Regions from separate parts of the Ureibacillus endophyticus genome, predicted to be linked through region 2. Evidence: riboswitches for the same ligand, from Rfam matches in the RefSeq annotation. Region 2 holds a riboswitch; each other region holds the start of a gene.

Region 1 (6,312 bases), 150 kb from region 2:
CCAGAAAGTTTTAATCCCCGTTCACCTATTTGCGTTTCCAATCCTTCAGGTAAATTATTCACAAAGTCCTCTAAGTGTGCCTTTTTCAAAGCATCTCTTATTTCCTCTTCTGTTGCACCACGTTTTCCATAGGCAATATTTTCCCTTATCGTACCTGTAAATAAAAACACGTCTTGTTGAACAATCCCAATTTGCTCACGCAGCGATCGTTTTGTTATGTCTCTGATATCTATTCCATCAATCTTAATAGAACCACTATCTACATCGTAGAAGCGTGGAATAAGAGAACAAATGGTTGTTTTCCCTGCTCCGGAAGGTCCAACAAATGCCGTCATTTCCCCTGCTTTTAACTCAAAGCTAATATCCTTTAAAATCGTTTTATCTTTTTCATAATTAAAATTAACATTTTCAAAAGTAATATCACCTTGTAAGTAAGGAACATCAATAGCATTTGGTCGATCTTGTACTTCTGGTTGTTCATTTAACATGTCTTGAAATCTTTTAAAACCTGCCATTCCTTTTGGATACAATTCTAGTAATGCACTAATTTTATCAATTGGTTTAATTAGCACATTTGTATAAAGGACAAAGCTGACTAACTCACCGTAAGAAAGTTTTCCATTAAAACTTAACCATGCCCCTACTACTAACACAACTAATGTTAAAAGACGGGTCATCATATAAATACCAGAATGGGTTCCAGCCATCACTTTATATGCATAAAGCTTTGCTGCTCTAAAGAATCCATTTTGCTCACGGAAACGTTCCATCTCAAATTGTTCATTAGTAAAGGATTGAACTACACGAATCCCAGCGACACTATCTTCAACTCGTCCGTTGACATCTGCAATTTTTCCGTACATTTCTTTCCATGCGGCGTTCATCTTTTTATTACTAAACGTAACTAAAGCAATTAACAATGGAACTGCCACTAGTGCAACATAAGCCAATGTTGGATTAACATTAAACATGATGGCAAAAGCTCCTATGAACGTCATGACAGCAATGAAGAAATCTTCTGGTCCGTGGTGAGCAAATTCCCCAATGTCAAATAAGTCATTTGTAATGCGACTCATTAAATGGCCAGTTTTGTTGTTATCAAAAAAGCGGAAGGATTGCTTTTGGAAATGGTTAAATAAATCCTGTCGCATATCAGTTTCTATATTAATTCCTAATTTATGTCCTAAATAGTTCACGATGAAATTGAGTATTGTACTTAAAACATAAACTAAAAGTAATAGAATACTCACTTTGACAATGGTATTCCACTCATTTGTTGGCAGTAGTTCGTCAATAAACCATTGTACAGCGATAGGAAAAGCTAACTCTAAAATCGCTACAATAATCGCACTGGCGAAATCTATAATAAATAAGCGTTTGTGCGGTTTATAATAGGAGAAAAATTTTGATAGCATAGAAGCCTCCTCATTTCGGAATCCGAATATTCTTCCCCATTTTACACGATTCATACTCTATTTAAAAATCTTTATCATTCGAGATTAATAATCTTTACAAGCTGTTCATTTAAAAAGTGTGCTGGCTGTTCGAAATCATTCATACTCCATTGAATAATCATTCCTAAAATTGCATTAGCTTGATAGGAAGAAAAGTATTCTAGATTAATTGTATTATCCACTTGATAATTCGCTTCCCGATCCTTTTTCAAGAGGATCTTAATTTCTTCAAACAATAAGTAATAATATGTAAGAGGCATATTTTTAGAAAAAACGATGCGATAAAAAGGTTTATATTTTTCAATATGGTGGAAAATTTTAATTGTTTTAGGATCCAATTCACTTGTTTTTAATTTCACCACATGACGGTACGGTTCTTGATAACTTCTAGCTAAATCTCTCATAATTTCACGAAAGTACTCTTCAAATAAATCCTCTATTTGACCGTAATGTAAATAAAATGTCCCTCGATTCACTTTTGCTTCTCTACATAATTCAGCAATTGAAATAGATTCTAATGGTTTAATTTCTAATAAATTGATTAATGCTTGTTGAAGTGCTTCCTTTGTTTTCATGACACGTAGATCCGTCTTCAACATTTTTCACCTCTTACTGAACAGTTTTTACGAAATGTGTTTAATATTGAACACTTCTATAATTTCTGCTTATTAAAAGCGTTTACTCTAGCTATTTATACTGAGTATTATACAGCTGTTCTATAAATTATTGGGAGGTTTTACAAATGAGATTACAAGATAAAGTTGCTATTGTTACAGGTGCTGCATCTGGTATGGGTAAAGCCATTGCAGAAGTCTATGCTAAAGAAGGTGCAAAGGTTGTTGCTTCTGACTTAAACTTAGAAGGAGTACAAGCCGTAGTGGAAGGCATTAGAGCAAACGGTGGCGAAGTAATTGCTGTGCAAACGAATGTTGCCTCTTTAGATGATTTAAACAGATTGTTTGATGAAACAAAGAACGCTTATGGAAAATTAGACATCTTAGTCAATAACGCTGGTATTATGGATGGCATGGAGCCTGTGGGAGAAATTTCTGATGAGCGTTGGGATAAAGTATTTGCTGTAAATACAAAAGCAGTAATGCAATCAATGCGTATTGCAATAAATCTCTTCCTTGAACAAGGTCACGGTGTAATTGTGAACAACATTTCTGCTGGCGGCTTATACGGAGCTCGTGCTGGCGCTGCATATACGGCTTCAAAACATGCTGTTGTTGGCTTAACAAAAAATACAGCATTTATGTATGCAGATAAAAATATACGTTGTAACGGAATTGCTCCAGGTGGGGTAATTACAAATATCGGAAGTACAATGACAAATCTTAGTCAAACAGGTTTTGCACGTCAACAACTCGGAATGGCAATTAACCCTCGTTCAGGGCAACCCGAAGAAATTGCAAACTTAGCGCTATTCTTAGCATCTGATGAGGCAAGCTTCATTAATGGACAAGTTATTACTGCGGATGCTGGTTGGACAGCTTACTAATTATTAAAGGGTCATTCAAATTGAATGACCCTTTACCTTATTTGGATAGAAAAACATTTCGAATCATTTTTTCATCAACAGGTGCAATGTTATTTTTCATATTTGCTGCGTCTAAAGAATGTTGAACAATGATTTCTAAATCTTCTATTGGTATTTCTAACTCTCCTAAAATAGTGCGTAACCCTAATTTAATTTTTAAATCATTTAATGCATTTACTAATTCATCAACATTACTAAACCCAATATTTTTTGCATGAATTTCTAGTAACGGTTTATATTCTGCATTTATTTTAAACCAACTATCTAATGTAAAAGCACATGCTTCTGCGTGAGGGATATCGTATTTGGCCGTTAAAATATAAGAACAAGCGTGAGATGCAGTTGTACCAGTTTGTGAAAATGCAAAACCTGCTAATACTGCTGCAAATGCCAATTGATCTTTTGCCTCAGCGTTCCCATTAACAGCAGCTTCCAAGTTTTCAAATGCTAGTTTCGCAGCTTGAACAGCAAAATGTTCTGTTAATGGATTTGACTTCACACTACCTAAAGAATCAAGAGAATGCGCAATGATATCGATTCCTGAAATTGCTGTTACATGCTTTGGACAACTATATGTAAGCTCAGGGTCGATAACAGCTGTTTTGGGAAATAACAATGGCGAAGTAAAAGATCTTTTTAAATCTTTTTCCTTCCAACTAATAACCGAAGTACCCGTTACTTCACTACTTGCTCCGCTGACTGTAGGTATGGCGATAAGTGGTAACGCTTTTGTGATGTTCTTTCCTTCCATCAAGTCTATAGCTGTACAGTTTTCCGCCACAACCGCGCAAACTGCCTTCGCACAATCTATTACACTTCCCCCACCTAGTGCAATAATGTAATCTACTTCTAATTCCCTTGCTTTTTTTGCACACATTTCTACGTTTTCGATGGTTGGATTTGGCTCAATTCCACTTACGACATCTAATATTCTCCCAGCACTTTTATTCACAATGTCTGCTGTTGTTCCATTTTTCACCGATGAATTCGTTGCAATGAGAAGTGCCTTTTGAATATTGTTTTGTTCTAAATAGTCCCCTAAATTTTGCAATACACTTTTTCCAAATATGATTTCTGTTGGATGTTCATAACGCCACATAACCTATCCCCTATCAGTATTTTTGATATTACCATTATAGCGGATTTCTGAATTTTATTTTAATTTATGAGAATACAGGACAAAACTCCCTTCTCTTTCGAAAACCGTTCATGTATACTAACGTTGTAATTTAATAATCGAAATAACTAGGGGTGCCCAATAGCTTGGGCTGAGAAAGAAACGCGTTTAAGTTTCTTGACTCTTTGGACCTGATCTGGATTATACCAGCGTGGGGAAGTTAGAAAACTATTAATACGAACTTCTACATTTTTAGCCGGGTCCTACCTTTTTTAGGGTCCGGCTTTTTTATGTACTTCGTTTTTTCATCCACTACTATCTAGGTCTTGTCCTTTATTTCAAAAGGAGAGATTGGTCAAATGTCACAAACCTCATTAAACGAAAAAAATATTTCCATTATGTCTAGCTTTTCAGGAAGTAAAAAAGTATATGTTAGTGGTTCACGTCCTGATATTCAAGTACCAATGCGTGAAATTTCACTAAGTCCTACTACAGGAACTTTCGGTGATGAAAAAAATGCACCTGTACGTGTATACGATACGAGTGGTCCTTATACGGATAGTAATTATTCGGTAGACATTACGAAAGGTTTACCTGCTATTAGAAACAACTGGATACTTGAGCGCGGGGATGTTGAGGAGTATGAAGGTCGGGAAATCAAACCAGAGGATAATGGTTTTAAGGATATCAATGACCCTCGTGCAAATCAAAAGGTGTTCCCAGGTTTAAAACGCAAACCATTACGAGCAAAGAAAGGAAAAAATGTTACACAACTTCATTACGCAAGAAAAGGCATTATTACCCCTGAAATGGAGTTTATCGCAATTAGAGAAAATATGGACCCGGAATTTGTACGAAATGAAGTTGCGAGTGGTCGAGCAATCATTCCAGCTAATATTAATCATCCTGAAACAGAACCGATGATTATTGGACGCAATTTCCACGTAAAAATTAATGCAAATATTGGGAATTCAGCTGTCTCTTCTTCAATTGAGGAAGAAGTAGAAAAAATGACCTGGGCTACTCGTTGGGGTGCAGATACGATAATGGACCTTTCAACTGGTAAAAACATTCATACAACTCGCGAATGGATTATCCGTAATTCAGCTGTCCCAGTTGGTACGGTTCCTATTTATCAAGCACTAGAAAAAGTAAATGGTATTGCAGAAAACTTAACATGGGAAATTTTCCGCGACACCTTAATTGAACAAGCAGAACAAGGTGTAGATTACTTCACGATTCATGCTGGAGTAAGATTACATTATATTCCTTTAACAGCAAATCGTCTGACAGGTATTGTCTCTCGTGGTGGTTCAATCATGGCTCAATGGTGCTTATACCATCATAAAGAGAACTTCCTTTATACACATTTTGAAGAAATTTGTGAAATTATGAAAACCTACGATGTTGCATTCTCTCTAGGTGATGGGTTACGTCCTGGATCCATCCGAGATGCAAACGATGAAGCACAATTCGCGGAGTTAGAAACTTTAGGTGAATTGACAGAAATCGCATGGAAACATGATGTACAAGTGATGGTTGAAGGACCTGGACACGTACCAATGCATTTAATAAAAGAAAACATGGATAAGCAGCTAGAATTATGTAAGGAAGCACCTTTTTATACATTAGGACCGTTAACAACAGATATTGCCCCTGGATATGATCATATTACTTCTGCTATCGGGGCAGCCATGATTGGGTGGTACGGTACAGCCATGCTCTGCTACGTAACACCAAAGGAACACCTTGGTCTACCGAATAAAAACGATGTTCGTGAAGGAGTTATTACTTATAAAATAGCTGCTCATGCTGCTGACTTAGCAAAGGGGCATCCTGGAGCACAAATTAGAGATGACGCTTTATCAAAAGCCCGTTTTGAATTTAGATGGAGAGATCAATTTAACTTATCATTAGACCCAGAACGTGCGATCGAATATCACGATGAAACACTTCCTGCAGAAGGAGCAAAAACTGCGCATTTCTGCTCAATGTGTGGACCAAAGTTCTGTAGTATGAGAATCTCACAAGATATCCGAAACTACGCTAAAGAAAATAACTTAGATACTGCTGAGGCAATCGAAAAAGGTATGCAAGAAAAAGCAGAGGAATTCAAAAATTCTAGTGGAAGTGTTTATCAATAAGTATTTTAAAAGACTTGGTTTAGCGGCCAAGTCTTTTAATGTATTTGTTGAATATTA
Region 2 (6,312 bases):
TATTAAAAGAACAAAAATGAATAAAATAGTAGATAAAGTAAAAACAAACAGCCACGCTTTTCCTATTTCAAAAGTGAATACTACATTTTGAAACGATTCATAAAATCCACTAGTAGGAATTAAATAAAGAATGATTTGCAAAACTGGTATAAATGAAGAAATTGGAATTCCTATAATACTTAATAACAAGATCCTTTTTGGAGCAGTAATATCAGGTCGATAATTTTTAGGAATAAGAGAAAGTAAAAAACAACCAAATGTGATTGAAAGGCATAGGTATAAGAATACTTGACTAATAATTAATAAAAACATACATTATTTTTTTCTTCTCATGAACAAGAAACTACCAATAATAATGACAATTAATACAACTGCAATAATCAAAATGCTATTATTAGATTTTTCTTGCTCTGGTTCTTCGTTGTTTGCATCAATCACGGTTGTTGCTTCATTTTCTTCCACAGCTTGCTCTACCTCAGTTGTTTCTTCTACAGTTGTCTCTTCCTCAGGCACATTTACAGAAAAAGAAATTTCCCCCTCGATTAAATGACCATCCGCACCGATAATGTTCCAATTTATTTTGTAATCACCATTTTGTAATGGGGTTGGGATATCACCAACCAATTGTCGCTCTACAACTGAGATGTTATCAACAGGAATCGTTTCACCACTCGAGTTTTGAAGTGTGAAAGTACTGCCTTGTTCAATTTTTGTTTCAAAAGTTAGTTGTATTTGTTTAAGCTCTTCTTCAACGACTTTTCCTTGTTGAGGTGAGGAGGTTTCTAATCCAGTGTGAGCAAATGCATTCCCTATAAATGTGAGTAAAAATATAAAGCTAAAGAACAATATTTTTTTCATAACCAATAATCTCCTAATCGTTTTTAATATTAAGTTCAACCAATTATGGAAAAACTATTCATAAGGGCATTATATAAGTTAATTGTGAAGTTTGAATGAAAAAAAGCCCTGCAAATGCAGGACTTTAAGATTATTCTTCTTCTTGGAAGTAAATTTTATAATATTTTCGATTTGTAGATTCATCATAACCAACTTCAATTAAATCATCCACTTGCTCAATATCTCGTACATTCACTTGTATTTCAATATGAGAATCTAGTTTAATTTTTCTTTTATATTGTTTTTCCGCTTTTTCAATAGCACTATCAGAGATAATCGTCTCGTATGGTTTTACGGTATTGATGATAACATCTTTCTGAACTGCATCTGCTTGGGTAAATACAGAATCGATATAGTTATTCACCTGAAATTCTTCTTCATTTCTGAAATAATCAAGGGTTTTGTTTAACAAACCTAGTTTCTCAGTATTTGTAAAGCTTGCCTCTTTTAAAATATATTTTTTACATTCAGTTAATGCTAAGTTTGTTTTATGATAGTGTTCATCGGCAACTTTCACTTTTAAGAAACGTTCTTGCCAGTAAACGACATCTTCTTTTCTCTTCGTTTTAATAAAGATAGCAGGGGGCTCATCTGCACCCATATCTATAATAACCGCCATATTATTAATCTTCTTTACATTGATTCCATCGATGCCGTTTACCACCATTTTGTTCTGATCATTCTTCACATCTAAAAATATTTCTTTTTCATCAATTTTGACGATAGAAATTGCTTTTTTACTTTTGTTGTTCCAGATACATTGATCGAAAAGACCAACAAACAATTCACCGCCTTTTATATTCGGATGTTGAGAAGCACTATATAAATGTTTTGCAATATTTTTTGATTGTTCTAGGAAACTAGTTTCATTTTCAAAAATCGATTTTACATATGTATATATTTCGTTTAAACCAATATCAGATTCGTGGAAAAATTCGTATTGCTGGTCCAAATCAATTTTGTTAAAGGCTAATTGAGTGAATGCAGCTTCAAGCAATACTTCTGGATGGGCGAATTCCTCTTCCCCTAAGATGAGTGCATCACTTACATGGTGAACTATATATTTTAATAATTTACTATCGCTAACTTCAAGCATAAATCTTCACCTTTCATGAGTACTAGATAATTTACCTTATCATAGATGGGGTATTCTTTTCATGTATTTTTAAATAGTAATAATTGAAAGGATTTCCTATCAAAATACTTGAGAAATATTTGTAGAATGGTATGATAATGACAATCGAATATTTAACACTAGGGGCGCCATTCGGCTGAGAAGTACCCTTTGAACCTGATTTAGTTCGTACTAACGTAGGGAAGTGTACAATGATTTGCAACTTAATCATTCTGTTCATTTTCCCTATTTACATGTTTTGTGTAAATAGGGTTTTTTTATTGGGGAATGGGGGTACGCGCGCCGCTAGTGTAAGTAAAAAGGAAAGAGGGTTTTAGTGTGAACAAAACGAGGAAACTTACTTACACTGCAATTATTGCAGCAATTACAACAGCGTCAAGTACATTAATTTACATTCCATTAGGATTTGCAAAGGCTTTTCCAATTCAACATTTAGCAAATGTTATTTCTGCTGTTATGTTAGGTCCTGCCTACGCAGTTTTACAAGCAATTTTAACATCAACAATGCGTAATCTTTTAGGAACGGGTAGTTTGTTTGCTTATCCGGGCAGTATAATAGGAGCGTTACTGGCAAGTATTTTATATGCTAAAACGAAAAATTTAGAGCTAACGGCATTGGGAGAAGTGATTGGAACTGGAATATTAGGGGCAATGGCAACTTATCCAATTGGCATCTTATTTTTAGGTCAGGATGCGACACTTTTTGGGCTAATTCCAGCATTCACAGCTAGTTCATTTGTAGGTGCACTACTTGCCTATGTTGTTTTAAAGGTATTAGTTCGAAATAAAGCTATTGATCAAGTAATGAATTAAAGCAACCATAATAATATAAATATCGTTATAGATGCAACTAATCTATAATCTAATAAGAGATTGAGATATTGAGAGAGTGGGTGCTGTATGTCCGTTAGTATTTCACAAATAATCATTCTTCTTGTTTTTGTAGGTGGACCTTTATTTTACCCACTTCTAAGAAGGAAATGGGCTTGGAGTCTTACCGTTATTTTAGGCTACTTGCTCTATGGATTATGGGGATGGTTTCTTCATTCTACATCTGACATAACGGAGTATGGAACAGGTTATGGTATGTTCATTGTTCCGTATTTAATCATCATTACGATGATAGGGGCATTCATACAACGAAAAACAACTAAGTAGCGAGTAGACTTTGTACTACTCGTTTTTTTATTGGATTTTATCCCTTTTTGCAGTAAGAAGGACTTACTACTAAATGTAACGAACATAATTAAAGAAACTAAAATCATAGGGAGTTTAACGATGCTAACAAATGTACTAACGAAATTATTAAATATTGAATATCCAATTATACAAGCTCCAATGGCTGGTGGAGTTACAACTTCAAAGTTAGTAGCCAGTGTTTCCAATGCTGGAGGATTAGGGATGATTGGTGCAGGTTATATGACACCTACTCAAATGCGTGAACAAATTAGAGAATTAAAGCAGTTAACTTCAAATTCCTTTGGTATCAATTTGTTTGTCCCTAACGAATTTGAAGTTAATGAATATGAAATAAGATCAAGTAATCAAATAATGAACAGCTTTCGTGATGAGTTAGATTTACCACGAAAAGAAAATATAGAAGTACCTAATTTCAATTCTGTATATGAAACATTTATGGAGCAAATTCAAGTAGTCATTGAAGAGAGAATTCCAATCTGTACTTTTACATTTGGTATTCCTTCTGCTGATGTTATAGAAGAATTAAAGAAACATAACATCATTCTCATGGGAACAGCCACTACGTTACGAGAAGCAGTTGCAAATGAAAAAGCAGGTATGGATATCGTTGTTGTGCAAGGTAGTGAAGCAGGTGGGCATCGAGGCAACTTTATTGATAAAGATCAAGAGAGTTTAGTTGGTTTAATGTCACTAATTCCACAAGTTGTAGATAATGTAGGGGTTCCTGTTGTTGCTGCTGGGGGTATTATGGATGGTAGAGGACTTATGGCTTCGATTTGCTTAGGGGCAAAAGGGGTACAAATGGGAACAGCTTTCTTAACTTGCATCGAAAGTGGTGCACATCAGGTACATAAAGAAGCGATTCTTAATGTAGAAGGAGATACTACTGTTTTAACACGTGCTTTTTCTGGTAAATGGGCAAGGGGAATAAAGAACAGTTTCATTTCTGAAATGCAAGCACATCAAAACAATTTACCAAGTTTCCCAGTTCAAAATACACTCACTCAAGACATTCGCAAAAAATCAGGGGAACAACATAATGCAGAATTTATGTCACTGTGGTCTGGTCAAAGTGCAGCATTGGCGAAAAGTCAATCCGTTGAAACATTGATTCAAAATATAATTGAAGAAGCTAAGAGATTGAAAAATAACTAATAAAAAATACTAACATTAGTAGTACAAACCAAGGCCATGGTTTGTGCTACTATTTTTTTATAGTAGAAGTGAAGGAAAGTCGAACAGCTCCAGGGACCGTATGAGAGTCCGTAAAAAAAACCGGCTAACTTCACATCCTTATATGAATCAGTTTAGTATGTTGGGTCCAAGAGATCGTGTATAAGAAAGTGGAATCGATAAGGCAATGTGAGGACTTCTATGATTGGCTAAAAAGGAGAATAGAATGATGAATCATGTCATTGCGTTAGATGTGAGTAAAGGGAAAAGTTCGGTAGTTATGTATAATCAATATCGACAATGTGAATATGAAGGTGAACTAAATCATACCCGAGTTGATTTTGAACGATTACATAATCGTATTGAAGAAATAACGAAGTTTGATGGACAAGCACCTGAAATTGTCTTTGAAGCAACTGGTGTCTATTCGAAATCGGTAGAAGCATTTTTAAAAAATCATGGTTATACATATAGTCGGATGAACCCGCTTGAAGCGAACCTACAAATGGCAAAAATGCGACGTCATAAGACGGATGTAAGTGATGCACACGAATTAGCGAAAACACACTTTAAAATGGAGCGTGAAACGACATACGTTCAAGAGGATTATTATGAACAGATGCGAGCTCTCACACGTTATTACGATGAAGTGGATGAAGAAATAATTTTACTTAAAAGTCGGATGCATGCGATTTTGCATATGAGCTTCCCAGAGCTTGAAAAACTCATTACACCAAGTTCTGCTTTATTCTTAAATATCGTGCAGCTGTATCCACATCCAGCACTTGTATTAGCCCATTCAAAAACAGTAATTAAAAATCATTTAAAGGCAAATACAAAAAAGAACCTTTCACTTACTCGTGCAGAGAAAAAAGCAATTGAGCTAATCGAAGCAGCGCAAAATAGTTATCCAGCCATTAAACCGACAGATGTTCGATGTGATCAAGTAAAGGATTACGCCATACGGATTGCAGAATTGAAAGATAAAAAAGAAGCGCTTGTCCAACAGATGAAGACGTTATCAAAAGAACGTCAAGAATATCTTGTATTACGTTCTATTCCTGGTGTGGGCGATTCAACCGCTTGTCGTCTGATAGGTGAAATCGGTGATATTCGCCGTTTTAAAAATGCGAAACAATTAAATGCATACGCAGGAATTGATATTATGCGTTATCAATCTGGCAACACACAATATCGGGACCGAATCAATAAGCGTGGGAATAAACATTTGCGAAAAATTTTATATTTCATGATACAAGGGATGCTTATGTTAAAAGAAAAACCCAATCATTTTGCGGATTACTATTATAAATTAAAAAAGCAACCTCAGAGAAAGCCTCATAAGGTTGCGATGATAGCTTGTGTTAATAAATTTTTGAAAGTGACCTTTCAGTTATTAACACGAGGAATCCTATACGATTATGAGTCCGCACTACCAGCTCAGAAATCGTAATAAAACGTAATACAACTATATCATATAGACCTTTCGAAAAAAATAAAAATCGTTAGGTTTTTTCGGCATGAAAAAATTAGTTTTAGAAGGGAGGGGTACCCCTCCCTTCTAAAACTAATTCATTAAAATAAAAGAAATAACTTAAATATACTTGACTAATCGTAAGAAAAGGAGTTGTCTGAAAATTCATTTTTGAGACAACTCCTTTGTGACGAGGATAGTGGAAATTTATTTCGACTACCGCAGGAACAATAATTCATAAGAGATATTTATCAAGAAAGAAAAGAGGTGTCCAAAAAATTATTACTTTTTGGACACCTCCTTTTTGCAATTAATAGTATGGTGAAATCAATAAATAAACCAATACACCAGTAAGACTAACATATAACCAAAGTGGCATTGTCCAACGTGCAATTTTTTTATGTTTTTCTACCTTCATATTTAATCCTCTACC
Region 3 (6,312 bases), 2.6 Mb from region 2:
ATGAGCCATACATAACATCTAAGTTTCCAGATAAAAAAATTGTTATATTAACTTGTATGGATGCTCGATTAGTTGAGTTATTACCAAAAGCGATGAATATGCGTAATGGGGATGTAAAAATAGTAAAAAGTGCTGGTGCTCAAGTCAGTCACCCATTTGGGGCCATCATGCGTAGTTTACTTGTGGCAGTATATGAATTACAGGCAGATGAAATTTATGTTATTGGGCATCATGATTGTGGTATGAGTGCAATAGACCCTGAGAAAATGATTGAACATATGATTGAACGTGGTGTAAACGAAGATATCATCAATATTGTTAAATACTCAGGCGTTGATTTAATAGATTGGTTACACGGGTTCGGGGATGTTTCTACAAGTGTATTAAAAAGTGTCGAAATTATTCGAAAACATCCACTTATGCCAAAGTCAACACCAGTTCACGGTTTAGTAATGGACCCAAGCACTGGTAAACTTGATTTACTTACTGATGGAAATGCATTTTTATCGTCACAAAATACTGAAGAATAAGAAAAAACAGACCGGTCTCTTATTAAAAGAGCCCGGTTATTTTTATAAATATCTACAATCTTCACGTAACAATGAATAAAGAAAATGATCTTCCCAAGAACCATTAATGTATAGAAGTTCTCTTAATAATCCTTCTCGAACAAAGTCTGCATTTTCTAGTACTTTGATAGAGCCATAATTTTTAGGTGATACATAGGCTTCAATACGGTGCAGCTTTACTACATTAAATCCAAATTTAACGACTTCATTTACTGCTTCTGTTGCAATTCCTTTTCTTGTATATCTTTCATCCACAGAATAACCAATAAATGCACTATTGTATGGTAGTCTTTTTATCGCATATAGAGAAATATGACCAATTAGTTTATTGCTTCCTTTTGGGTAAATGCCAAAAGAGTATTCTCTATTTGCCCGCAACAAATGCATACTTTCTAAAATCTTTTTGAACTGTGCTTCCTCTGTATAAAATTCATCTTCATGCATCGGCTCATGTGTTGCCCAAAAAATCCGATTATTTCGCATTAGTTCTGCTAAGCTACGTGCATCAGATTCCACAAAAGTTCTTAATAACAAACGCTCCCCCTCTAGCCTTACCACTCGATCACCCTTTTTATGTAATAGATTCAAAAGTCTTTTTACCATAATAGCCCTGTGCCCTTCTAATTATTTTATAACTAGATACATTTCACTCAATTTCCCCATTGTTTACAAATTCTAGATTTTTATTCAAGTCCCTTTTATATTTCATTACCTGTATCAGAGATAGTTAAACCTCTTCTTTTCGCTTCTTTTTTAATTTGTTTAATTGTTTCTTTTAATACTTGTATGCGTGCATAATGCTTATTATTTCCAGAAACTAAAAACCATGGCGCATTTTTAGTATCCGTCATGTTAAACATGTCGTTTGCGCATTCAATATAATCATCAAACTTCTCACGATTACGCCAATCCTCATCCGTGAGTTTCCACATTTTATAAGGATTTGTCTCACGTTCTTTAAAACGATTCAGCTGCTCTTGTTCATCTACATGAATCCAAAATTTAATAATAATAAAATCATCATCCGTTAATGTTTTTTCGAAAGAATTAATCTCATCATATGCTCTCATCCATTCATCATCTGTAGCAAAACCTTCAATTCTCTCTACTAGTACACGGCCATACCAAGAACGATCAAAGATTGCTACTTGTCCACGTTGAGGCAACTTACGCCAAAAGCGGTGTAAATAATGGTATCTTTTTTCGTGGTATTGTGGTGCAGAAATTGGGTGCACAACTAATCCTCTTGGATCGAGTCTTTGGGTTAAACGCTTGATTGCCCCACCTTTACCTGCTGCATCCATTCCTTCAAATACAAGAATGAGTCCAATTTTGTTATTATATAAGAACTGCTGTATATTCAACATTTCAAATTGGAGTTTCTTTAACTTCTTTTTATATTCCTTTTTCTCGAGTGTAACATTCAAATCAATTTGTTCAATTTTTTTCATTGGTATCACTCCTATCCGTTTCTTTTATTTTACAAAAATTTGTATGTTATTGGTATTTGTTGTTGAAAACATTTTATATGTATATAATTTTATAGAAAGGAGAGGAATATATGACTCGGTTATTCATCATCTTGTTTTCCCTAACAATTACCATGTATTTTACCCTCCAAGCATATTTGCTTAACTTTAATGGGAAATCAACAATTGACATCATAAATCGTTTACCACTTTTATTTGCACCAGCAAATTACGTCTACTATTTATGGCTTATTGTGTTCATATTTCTTTTCCTATGGGCTAACAAATATTGGTCATTACGTAATACTGAAAAATCGATAACAAATCTTCAAACTATTTTTATTTCATGTATTATGCTGCTGCAGATCATTAACCTTATCTGCTGGCACTATGAATACTTTTTGCAATCATTAATTTTATTTTTCATTCAATTATTACTTATGTTTGCACTTTATTTAACGTATCCTTTAAAAAATGAAATGTTACGTATTCGAATACCAGTTGCAATCTATTTTGGTTGGTCTACTTACTTATTTATTCTACAGTTTTGCTACATATTGGTATATTATGGTTGGGAAGGCTTTGGTTTAAGTAATGCACTTTGGGCTGTTATTGTGATGACAGTTGGCACTGCAATTGCACTTCATTTATGTTACCATTATTACGATATTATTTTCCCTATTATCTTTATTTGGTGTTATATTGGTATTGTAATTGCAAACGGCTTTGATGAATTGTTAGTATCAACCGCAGCCCTTTTCCTAAGTGGTGTAATGATTGCTGGAATATTCTTTATGAAAAAAAATCCTGCACGCTAAGTTTAAAAAAGCGTACAGGATTTTTTAAGTTAGTCTTCTATTTGCGTAAGGATAATTGGTTTGTTTTTCGTTACAACGATTGTATGTTCAATTTGAGCGACTAATGATTTGTCTGGCGTAATAAATGTCCAACCATCGCCTGATTCAACAATATGCTCTGCCTTTTCAGAAATGAATGGCTCTACAGCTAAAACCATACCATCTTTTAAAATTGTAGAATCCCATGCATCGTAATAGTTGAGTACGTGATCTGGTTTTTCATGTAAAGATCGACCTACACCATGTCCAGTTAAGTTCATGATTACCGTTAAGCCATGATCTCTTGCTTCACGTTCCACGGCTTTACCAATTTGATTTAGTTTTGATCCTGCTTTAACTTTTGTCATGGCACGATCAAAGGCTGATTTAGCCACAGCACAAAGTTTTTCCTTTGCTTCATAGCCATCTCCTACAACAAAAGAAATACCCGTATCAGCAAAATAACCATCTAAAGAACCTGAAACATCAATGTTCACAAGATCCCCTTCTTCAATTACACGACTACCAGGAATTCCATGAGCCACTTCATGATTTACACTGATGCAAGTATATCCCGGAAAATCATATTCGCCTTTTGGACCAGAAATCGCACCCTTTTCAGCAAACATACGACCTGCAATTTCATCTAGCTCTTTCGTTGTTACACCTGGTTTTGTAGCTGCTTTCATCGCATCACGAATTTCAGCACAAATGCGACCAATTTTTTTTAACGCTTCTAATTCTTCACTTGTATTAACTATCATCGATAACGATCCTTCCCTATATCATTTCATTTATACTATATCATATTCGTAAGCTTATGTTGGTCCATTCCGTTTTACAAAGTGTATTTTGTGGATAAGTTAGTGAGATGAGGATTTGGAAAAGAAACTATACGATACTGATGGAATTTTACGTTTATGATTTATTTTTTCTTCGATTTGTCCTGCAACTCCCACCTAAAAATTATTTTAGTCTTAATGTGCTCAAAAAAAGTCGATTTGCATCAACAAAATGCAAATCGACTTATAGAAAATTTTATACTGCTGTTTTTAATAATCTTGGAGCTGATGAGAATATAAATGAGCCGACAATCGCAGTTAAAATAATAGCTGGAATCATATAAGAACCATTATAGATTAGTGTGTAAACCCAAACATTTTGATCACCTGCGTACTCTGCAAAGAATATCGCACCAGCAAGAGCATGGGCAGCGTAACGTAATAAACCACCGATTACAATACCCAGAACAATATATAAACTAATTTTCTTCTTATTAAGGTTATTCGCCGCTTCAACAATTTGATGACGGAATAATCCTGCTAAACCAACTACAGTAAATGCAACTACATAATCTAGTAATGCCTGTGCCCAGTGAAGAATATATGCTCCTAAAGCCATTTGTAATACACCAATTAAAAGCCCTGTGACTAGTCCGGCAGAAAGCCCCCAACGAACAGCAATAACTAAAATAGGTAGCATTACAAAGCTAATAGAACCACCTTGAGCCCAAAGTGAAAAAGAAATTTTATCTAACACTAATCCAACTGCTGCAAAGATAGCAATTTCCACAAGCATTAGTAATTTTGATTTGTTCATAACAAGTCTCCTCTCCTTATTCCGATGTAGAACATTTGAGAAGGAATAGAAATCGTTATGTAGTTTCTCCCTATGCTTATAGTTCATACTAAAAGCATAAAAAAATGACATCAGGACAGATCCTGACGCCATGTATGGGTTCGGTTTCTATCCACATCCCTACGCAAGTGCTAACTTACAGGTTCAAAGAGTTAGTGCAATACGTGCACAATCTCAGCTGACTTCATCAGCTCCCCTTGTGGTAATACATCTTCTTTAATTGTTTGAACAATCTCATTTTATCAGAAACTCTTTATTTTTCAACTAGAATTTAGTTTTTTTGAAACTAAACTGAATAAAATTCCGTATATGTATTATATTGGAAGTAAGGAGAGAATTTAATGGATAATAATAAAATCATTTCTGCACTTTGCTATGTTAGTTTATTGTTTGCACCTTTCTTACTGCCTTTAATCGTTTATCTTGTAATAAATAACAATGAAGTAAAATATCATGCGAAACGTGCATTTATTTCGCATTTGATTCCTGTTGTTATCGGAATGCTACTCGGCATATTTGGGATATTCGGGATTTTTAGCGTTACTAGTACTGAAATAATGAATGGATTCGTTATTAGTTTATTTATTTTTATGGCAATTTATTTCCTTATAACAATCATTTTATTAATTTGGAATTTGATTCAGGCTGTTCGAGTTTTAAAAGCTTAAAAACTGCACTCCATAATCAGAGTGCAGTTTTATTATTTAAGAGTAATTTTTGTCCTACTATACCCCTCTTTTAATTTCACCACTTCTAAAATAGCTGGCATAGCAGCTTTTAGTTCATTTACGTGGGAAATGACCCCAATCATTCGTCCAGATTTTTGAAGATCAATCAAAGTATCGATTGCTTTCATGAGGGATTCTTCGTCTAGTGAACCGAATCCTTCATCAATAAACATCGTATCAATTTGTACACTTCCTTGGAAGCTTTGTATCACATCCGCCATACCCAGGGCAAGACATAGTGAAGCATTAAATTTCTCGCCACCGGAAAGGGATTTTACATCACGTGATTGCCCAGTATACGTATCATATACATCAAGACTTAAACCACTTTGACGTCCGTGGGATTCTTGTCTGTCTGAACATTGTAAATAGTACTGACCATTTGATAAATTTCTCAATCGAATATTTGCAGCTTCCGTTATTTGCTCCAAATACCCCATTTGTACATATCGTTCAAAGGAGATTTTTTTACTGTTTTGCCCCCGTAATAAATTATATAAATCAATAATTTGAGCTGATACTTCCTCTAATTGATGAATTTCAACAGCTACACGATCTAACCTGTCTGAAAAATCAATTGCATGTCTTTCATACTCTTTCGTCAGATTAAGAGTTTGCAACGCATTTTCATAACATGTTTTTAATTCATTTAATTGTTCTTGTGCCTGTGATAAATCTACTTTCTCTATACCTTTTAATTGTTGACGTTCTTCTTGTACTTGAGTTGTTAAGGAATGAAGTTCATTGGAAAATGCCATGTAGCTTTCCTGAAGTTGTTGAATTTCCTGTTCAGAACGAATGGCTGCAATAAATTGCGAGTAACCATCAAACCCATTTTCTTTTATTGTTACAACTAACTGCTCTTTTGCAGTTTTTAAATTTTCTTCTAATTGTTGTAGAGTTTGGTTAATGTAATTATATGCCTCTTCATTGGAAACCACAGACTTCTCGACAGTTTGCAGATTTTTCTGTGCAGATTCCCATGCTTGATATAATACATCACGATGTTTCTTTGCTTCTTTTAGTGCTTGTTGCAATTGGATAAGTTCTTGCAAATGACTCGGAATAGAAA
Region 4 (6,312 bases), 1.6 Mb from region 2:
TAATATTCGAAAGTAAACAGGACCATAAAACATATCTAAGACAATATCTAAATTGATAGAGGGTTGTATTTCACCATTGTCAATTGCTGTTTGTAACAGCTTCCGTGATTGCTCTCGGCGAGGTTTTAAATATTCCGTAGTAAATTTGTTCGCTAATTCGGAATCGGCTCCACTTTCAGCAACTAATGAGACAATCGTTCGCCCTAAAGAACTGTTTAGCATGGCTGAAAGGGTGTTTAAATGTTGTCTAAAATTTTCTCGGAATGTTGTATTTTCATGGAATTTTAAATTTGTTTCCACCGTTAATAAAAAGGCATCCAGTACTAAAAAGGTTTTATGAGTCCACCAACGATAAATAGTTGCTTTTCCTACGCCAGCAACATTCGCGATGGATTCAATTGTTAAATCAGAATAGGAAGTTTCTTCTAGTAATTGAATAACTGCTTGTAATATCGCTTTTTTGGCTGCTTCACTTCGCGGTCTTCCAACTTTCATCTTCACACCTCACTCGTCTTCCAAACGTGTTCAAAAATTAGAGCAGTTAGTAATCCTACCATCACGCCATTGCTAATTACATATTGTAAAACTCCAGGAAATGCTGAAATGACAACTTCCGGTAAAAACATGACACCAATTCCTAAAGATAAAGAAATACTCAAAATCGTTAGTCGTCTTTGATCGAGGGGTTCTTTTAATACCGTACTTATACCAATTCCCGCCATCGTTGTATAGGAAGCAAGCATTGCACCATTTGCAATCGGGCCAGGTAACATTGCAAAAAACGAATAGATTGCAGGGAAGAATGCGATAAATGCCAGCAAGAAACTCGCAATAAAATAAGGTTTCATACGGTTTTGTCCTGTTAATAGAACAAAACTGGCCGTTACTGTATAAGGAACAACCCCGACCACAGAGAAAACAGCTGACAGGATAGTGTTAACTCCGCTAATCAAACCGGAACTTTTTAGAGTCCCTTCCTTACGAGTACCATTTGCACTTTGCATACTTAATACATGTTTCATTGCTGCGATACTTGCAATAATACTTAAGATTAACACGATGGCTACGAGTATTGCCGAAACAATCATACTCCCATCGATTTTAGGGGTTCCCCAAGCAAAAACTTCTGGTAAGGAAAAAATTGCGTCTTTTTTCGGAAATGGATGAGACCCATAAAAAATAACAAAAAATATAGAACCAATCACAATGCCAATGAGTACCGCATAACTTTTTAACCAACCTTTTCCCCAAACACCAAGATAAAGAACAAGGAGAAACGTACTGAACGAAAGAAGAACTACGCCCATTTCGATTGATATTGACGTTGGTTTTACATCAAACATTCCTTCTAAAAATATCCCGCATAATTGAAAACCAAGGATAGTTAAGTAAACGCCATTGACTAATGGTGTAAAGTAGGAAAGTAATTTTTCCATCCAACCGGTAATGCTAACTATCAATAAAATGATTCCCGCTAGTAACATCGAACCTTCTAATAACTGTAAAGAATTGCTGAGGTTTGTTATCCCCTCAATCATTGCCACTTGCCCCATTAAAGTGAAGACCGCAAGCCAAATACCGGCAGGGCCATCTGAAATAGGGAGGCGGTGTCCGAAATACCCGGATAATAAACTAGAGAGGCCAACAATAAAAAATGTTCTTTGCATTAACCCGGAGATGTCTTCTGGTGAAAGTTGAAACAATTGCCCAACAATAATCGGGATGGTTAAACAATTGGCGAGTAAAAAAATAAACCATTGTACTGCACCAATTCCTGTATCTAATTTGGAAATTTTCATTATGGTATCCTCTCAAAATTGGAAAGTTTACTCAATTATAAAACGATACGTTTCGTTTTGTATATATTTTAATTTGAAGATTAATAGATAATTATATTATGTCTACTAACTTGTTGATTTCCCACATATGGAATCCTTGTTACAATAAACTATATGAAATAGAAGAAATGAGGATTTTTATGTTTAAAACGATTGGGGTACTTGCTCATGTCGATGCTGGTAAAACTACCTTTTCAGAGCAGCTCCTTTACCATACACAAAGTATTAAAGAACGAGGACGAGTGGATCACAAAGATGCTTATTTAGATAATCATAGTATTGAGCGGAGACGGGGGATTACCATTTTTGCTGAGCAAGGACGCATCCACTTTAATGGCGATACTTATACTTTAATTGATACACCAGGACATGTCGACTTCTCCCCTGAAATGGAACGTGCCATCAGTGTGATGGATTATGCCATTTTAATAATTAGTGCAGTAGATGGCATTGAAGGGCATACAGAAACCGTTTGGCACTTGTTACGACAACACCACGTTCCAACGTTTATTTTTATTAATAAAATTGACCGTGATGGTGCTAGCGTTGATAACGTAATGATGGAAATCCGCAAAGAATTTTCACAAGATGCTCTTTTGATAACGGAGACGTTAACTGAAAACTCGTTACCGGAAAATGTTCTGGAATGGATTGCAGAACGCGATGAAGAGCTACTAGAGCAGTATATGGAAGGGGAAGTTGATTCTTTAGCTTTCTTTTCTAAATTAAAGGACATGATTCAAAACGAGCAGGCATTTATTAGCATGGCAGGTTCAGCGTTAAAAGATATTGGTGTGAAGGAATTTTTCGAACAACTATCAATTTTAACGGATACAAGTTATGACAAGAATGGTCCGTTTCAAGGGAAAGTTTATAAAATTCGTCACGATGAACAAAATCAACGAATTACCTTTATTAAAGCTGTGTCCGGCACATTACATGTACGAGATGAAATTAATGTGGGAGAAGAGACTGAAAAAGTTACGGAAATCCGACTTTATAACGGGAATAAATTCGAGACAGCACAACAAGTTGAAGCGGGTGAAATCTTTGCAGTAAAAGGATTGTCTTCAGCGAAAATTGGAGATGTTCTTGGTGGAGATTTTGCTCGAGATGAATTTGAACTTGTGCCAACGTTGCAAGCAAAAGTAGTATATTCCGGAACAGAACATATTAAAGAAGTTTTACGCTATTTCCGCATGTTAGAGGCAGAAGAACCTACTTTACGTGTGGTATGGAGCGAAAAATTTCAGGATATTCATGTCCACGTCATGGGTGTTATTCAACTAGAAGTATTAGTTGAAGTGGCGAAAGAACGTTTTAACATGGATATCACTTTCGAAGATCCGAAAATTTTATATATGGAAACGATTCAAACTACGGTAACCGGTTATGGGCATTTTGAACCTTTGAAGCATTACGCTGAAGTTCATTTGAAAATGGAGCCAGCTCCTAGAGGTAGTGGGATTGTTTTTGAAAATGCTTGCCATGCCGATGATTTATCGATTGGGTATCAACGGTTAATCGAGAAGCATTTGTTTGAACGCGACCATCATGGATTACTTACCGGATATCCGATTACAGATATTCGTTTTACGTTGCTGACGGGGCGTGCTCATAATAAGCATACAGAAGGTGGAGATTTCCGTGAAGCCACTTTCCGTGCACTTCGTCAAGGTCTTGAACAGGCGGAGAATGTTTTATTAGAGCCGTATTATCGCTTTAAGATGAAGGCAGATTTGACCCATTTAGGACGGATGATGACGGACATTCAACAAGCAAGTGGTACCTTTGAAGCTCCAGAAATGACGGAAAACCAAGTGACCATCATTGGAAGGGCGCCTGTTTCAACATTTATGAATTATAGTACAATTTTTTCGGCATATACGAATGGTAAGGGTGCACTGTCTCTTCAATTTGACGGATACGATCTTTGTCACAATGCCGATGAAGTGATTGAAAAGATTGGCTATCGGAAAGAGGCAGATCCAGAATATACGTCATCCAGTATTTTTTGTGCAAAGGGGAAAGGCTATTCTGTTCCGTGGGATGAGGCGGAAGAAGCGATGCATTGTTTGAAAAAGTGATGTGGGGGGAAGGTTTGGTTTATTTCCCGCACGAAACGGGGGATTTTCCGAACAAGACGGATTATTACCCGCACGAAAGAGTAAATTTCCCAAACCAGATGGACTATTACCCGAACAAAAAAGTGTATTTCCCGAACAAATAAGCTCAATTTCAGCACGAAAACTAAGCTATTTCCGAACGTAATGAATCTGTAATTTAAATAATATAAATCAAACTTGAATAATAAGAAAACTATGCTAGAATGAGAAATAATTAGAATATTTGCAGGGGGGGCACTCGTGCCTGAGAAGGTTAAAACCTGACCCTTAGAACCTGTTCGTTAATACGATCGTAGGGAGCAAGTACAATTTTAGCATAGTTTTTATTATGCTTATTATTACCTGTACATGTTAAGCGCTCCATTTTTTGGAGGGCATTTTCTTTGCCAAATATCTCTAATTGCTAACTAACTGTAATTCGATGTAGGGAGCAATTTAGGAAGATAGGCGCCCACTCAGTCATCGTATGAGTAGGGCGCTTTTTGTTTTCCTACGTCCATTAGAGGAGGAAGAAAGATGACATTTTGTGAAGAAGTTCGTAAAGAAACTGATTTGTATTGGGAAGGAAGCTTCAACCATCCATTTGTTAGAGGGATTGTAGACGGTTCTCTACCAATTGAGAAATTTAAGTATTATATATTACAAGATGCTTATTATTTAAAGCATTATACGAAAATATTAGCCATTGCGGCTTCAAAAGCAGATACAAATGATGAAATTACTTACTTTTTAAATTCCGCGCGTTTTATCAATGAAGCAGAACTTGAGTTGCATCGTACAGTTTTTAACGAATTAGAAGTATCCGAAGAGGAAATCGAACAATTTGAACCAGCTCCAGCTGCTTATAACTATGTAAGTCATATGTATAATGCTGTGCATAACGGAGACGTGGCAGAAGCATTTGCGGCAATGTTCCCATGTCCATGGCTGTATCAGGAAATTGGTGAAAAATATAAAGATGCTAAACCAGGCGTTAAGTTATATGAAGAGTGGATTGCCATGTATAGTAATCCCGAGTTTAAAGAATCCGTTGAAAATCAAAAAGCAATGATGAATCGATATGCAGAATTACACCCAGAAAAAGTTCACATTTATAAATCCCACTTCTTAAAAAGCTGTTATTATGAATGGAAGTTTTGGGAAATGCCGTGGACATTAGAAAATTGGGAGCAGGAGGTAAAAGAATATGGCTTTGTATAAAATCCGTCAAAAAAATCCACTCGTACATTGTATTACAAATTATGTAGTAGCGAATTTCACAGCAAACGGATTATTGGCGATTGGGGCATCTCCTGTGATGGCTGACGAAGTAGAAGAAGTGGAAGAGATGGTCTCAATTGCGAATGCGTTCTTAATAAATATTGGAACGTTAAATACTAGAACGCTAGAATCTATGCTTAAAGCTGGGAAAAAGGCTAATGAATTGAATATTCCAGTTGTACTAGATCCTGTCGGGGTCGGGGCAACTTCATTCCGTAAGCAAGCTGTGGCCAAAATTTTAGAAGAAGTTGATATTCAATTAATCCGTTGTAACCCTGGTGAACTTGCTGCGATTGCTGGAGTAAGTTGGCAAGCGAAGGGTGTAGATAGTGGAGAAGGTGAAATCGACGTTCAAGCGGCGGCTAAGGAAGTTGCTTCAAAATACAATTGTATGGTGATTGTTACTGGGCCGTCTGATTATTTAACAGATGGTGAATCGGAACATTGGATTTCTGGTGGACATGTATTAATGACACAAGTAACAGGAACAGGCTGCTTATTAAGTGCCATTTGTGCTGCAACACTATCTCTTGAAGGGGATCCAATATCAAATCTAAAAGCAACCTTATCCGACTACAAACGTGTTGCAGATGGTGTCAGTTTCCAGCTTCTTCTTGGTTCATTCCAAGAAAATATCTTAAATCAATTACATTTAATTTCTAGGAGTGTATCGAAATGGACGTTGTAATGACAATTGCGGGTTCTGATAGTGGTGGAGGAGCAGGCATTCAAGCCGACTTAAAAACTTTCCAAGAGTTAAAAGTATTTGGAACGTCTGTGATTACAGCATTAACGGCTCAAAATACGCTCGGGGTAGATGGAATTTTTCCGACAACACCTGAATTTGTCACACAACAGCTTTCTTCAGTTTTCAATGACTTTGATGTAAAGGCGTTAAAAACAGGAATGTTGTTTTCAGCTGACATCATTGAAAGAGTAGCCGGAGAAATCCAAAATAAGGAAGTTCAAGTTGTCGTGGATCCTGTGATGATAGCAAAAGGTGGCGCGAGTTTATTGCAACAAGAGGCAGTACATGCACTTAAAACAAAATTGTTGCCGATTGCTACGGTACTAACGCCAAACATTCC

Evidence for each region. Region 2 has a riboswitch for thiamine pyrophosphate ahead of thiW (energy coupling factor transporter S component ThiW). Riboswitches for the same ligand answer to the same signal wherever they lie in the genome.
Region 1: linked by a shared signal. The riboswitch ahead of thiC (phosphomethylpyrimidine synthase ThiC) and the one ahead of thiW (energy coupling factor transporter S component ThiW) in region 2 are both predicted to bind thiamine pyrophosphate.
Region 3: linked by a shared signal. The riboswitch ahead of thiT (energy-coupled thiamine transporter ThiT) and the one ahead of thiW (energy coupling factor transporter S component ThiW) in region 2 are both predicted to bind thiamine pyrophosphate.
Region 4: linked by a shared signal. The riboswitch ahead of tenA (thiaminase II) and the one ahead of thiW (energy coupling factor transporter S component ThiW) in region 2 are both predicted to bind thiamine pyrophosphate.

The regions. Positions count from the first base shown of each region.
Region 1 is NZ_JAMYWW010000001.1:215,287-221,598, reverse strand. Features, by position in the region: gene NKR20_RS01060 (ABC transporter ATP-binding protein) at 1-1,415, opposite strand, end outside; gene NKR20_RS01055 (TetR/AcrR family transcriptional regulator) at 1,490-2,053, opposite strand; gene NKR20_RS01050 (SDR family oxidoreductase) at 2,197-2,955, shown strand; gene NKR20_RS01045 (iron-containing alcohol dehydrogenase) at 2,993-4,093, opposite strand; TPP riboswitch at 4,232-4,346, shown strand; gene thiC (phosphomethylpyrimidine synthase ThiC) at 4,471-6,255, shown strand.
Region 2 is NZ_JAMYWW010000001.1:365,063-371,374, forward strand. Features, by position in the region: gene NKR20_RS01795 (copper resistance D family protein) at 1-312, opposite strand, end outside; gene NKR20_RS01800 (copper resistance CopC family protein) at 316-858, opposite strand; gene NKR20_RS01805 (nucleoid-associated protein) at 989-1,993, opposite strand; TPP riboswitch at 2,144-2,232, shown strand; gene thiW (energy coupling factor transporter S component ThiW) at 2,351-2,845, shown strand; gene NKR20_RS01815 (hypothetical protein) at 2,933-3,190, shown strand; gene NKR20_RS01820 (NAD(P)H-dependent flavin oxidoreductase) at 3,311-4,387, shown strand; gene NKR20_RS01825 (IS110 family RNA-guided transposase) at 4,635-5,858, shown strand; gene NKR20_RS01830 (DUF420 domain-containing protein) at 6,190-6,312, opposite strand, start outside.
Region 3 is NZ_JAMYWW010000001.1:3,008,966-3,015,277, forward strand. Features, by position in the region: gene NKR20_RS14970 (beta-class carbonic anhydrase) at 1-530, shown strand, start outside; gene NKR20_RS14975 (GNAT family N-acetyltransferase) at 573-1,172, opposite strand; gene NKR20_RS14980 (polyphosphate kinase 2 family protein) at 1,268-2,020, opposite strand; gene NKR20_RS14985 (hypothetical protein) at 2,131-2,856, shown strand; gene map (type I methionyl aminopeptidase) at 2,886-3,638, opposite strand; gene thiT (energy-coupled thiamine transporter ThiT) at 3,913-4,473, opposite strand; TPP riboswitch at 4,613-4,720, opposite strand; gene NKR20_RS15000 (magnetosome magnetite crystal formation protein family) at 4,854-5,180, shown strand; gene NKR20_RS15005 (AAA family ATPase) at 5,213-6,312, opposite strand, start outside.
Region 4 is NZ_JAMYWW010000001.1:1,986,877-1,993,188, reverse strand. Features, by position in the region: gene NKR20_RS09680 (TetR/AcrR family transcriptional regulator) at 1-495, opposite strand, end outside; gene NKR20_RS09675 (purine/pyrimidine permease) at 498-1,799, opposite strand; gene NKR20_RS09670 (elongation factor G) at 1,979-3,925, shown strand; TPP riboswitch at 4,183-4,280, shown strand; gene tenA (thiaminase II) at 4,481-5,164, shown strand; gene thiM (hydroxyethylthiazole kinase) at 5,151-5,912, shown strand; gene thiD (bifunctional hydroxymethylpyrimidine kinase/phosphomethylpyrimidine kinase) at 5,900-6,312, shown strand, end outside.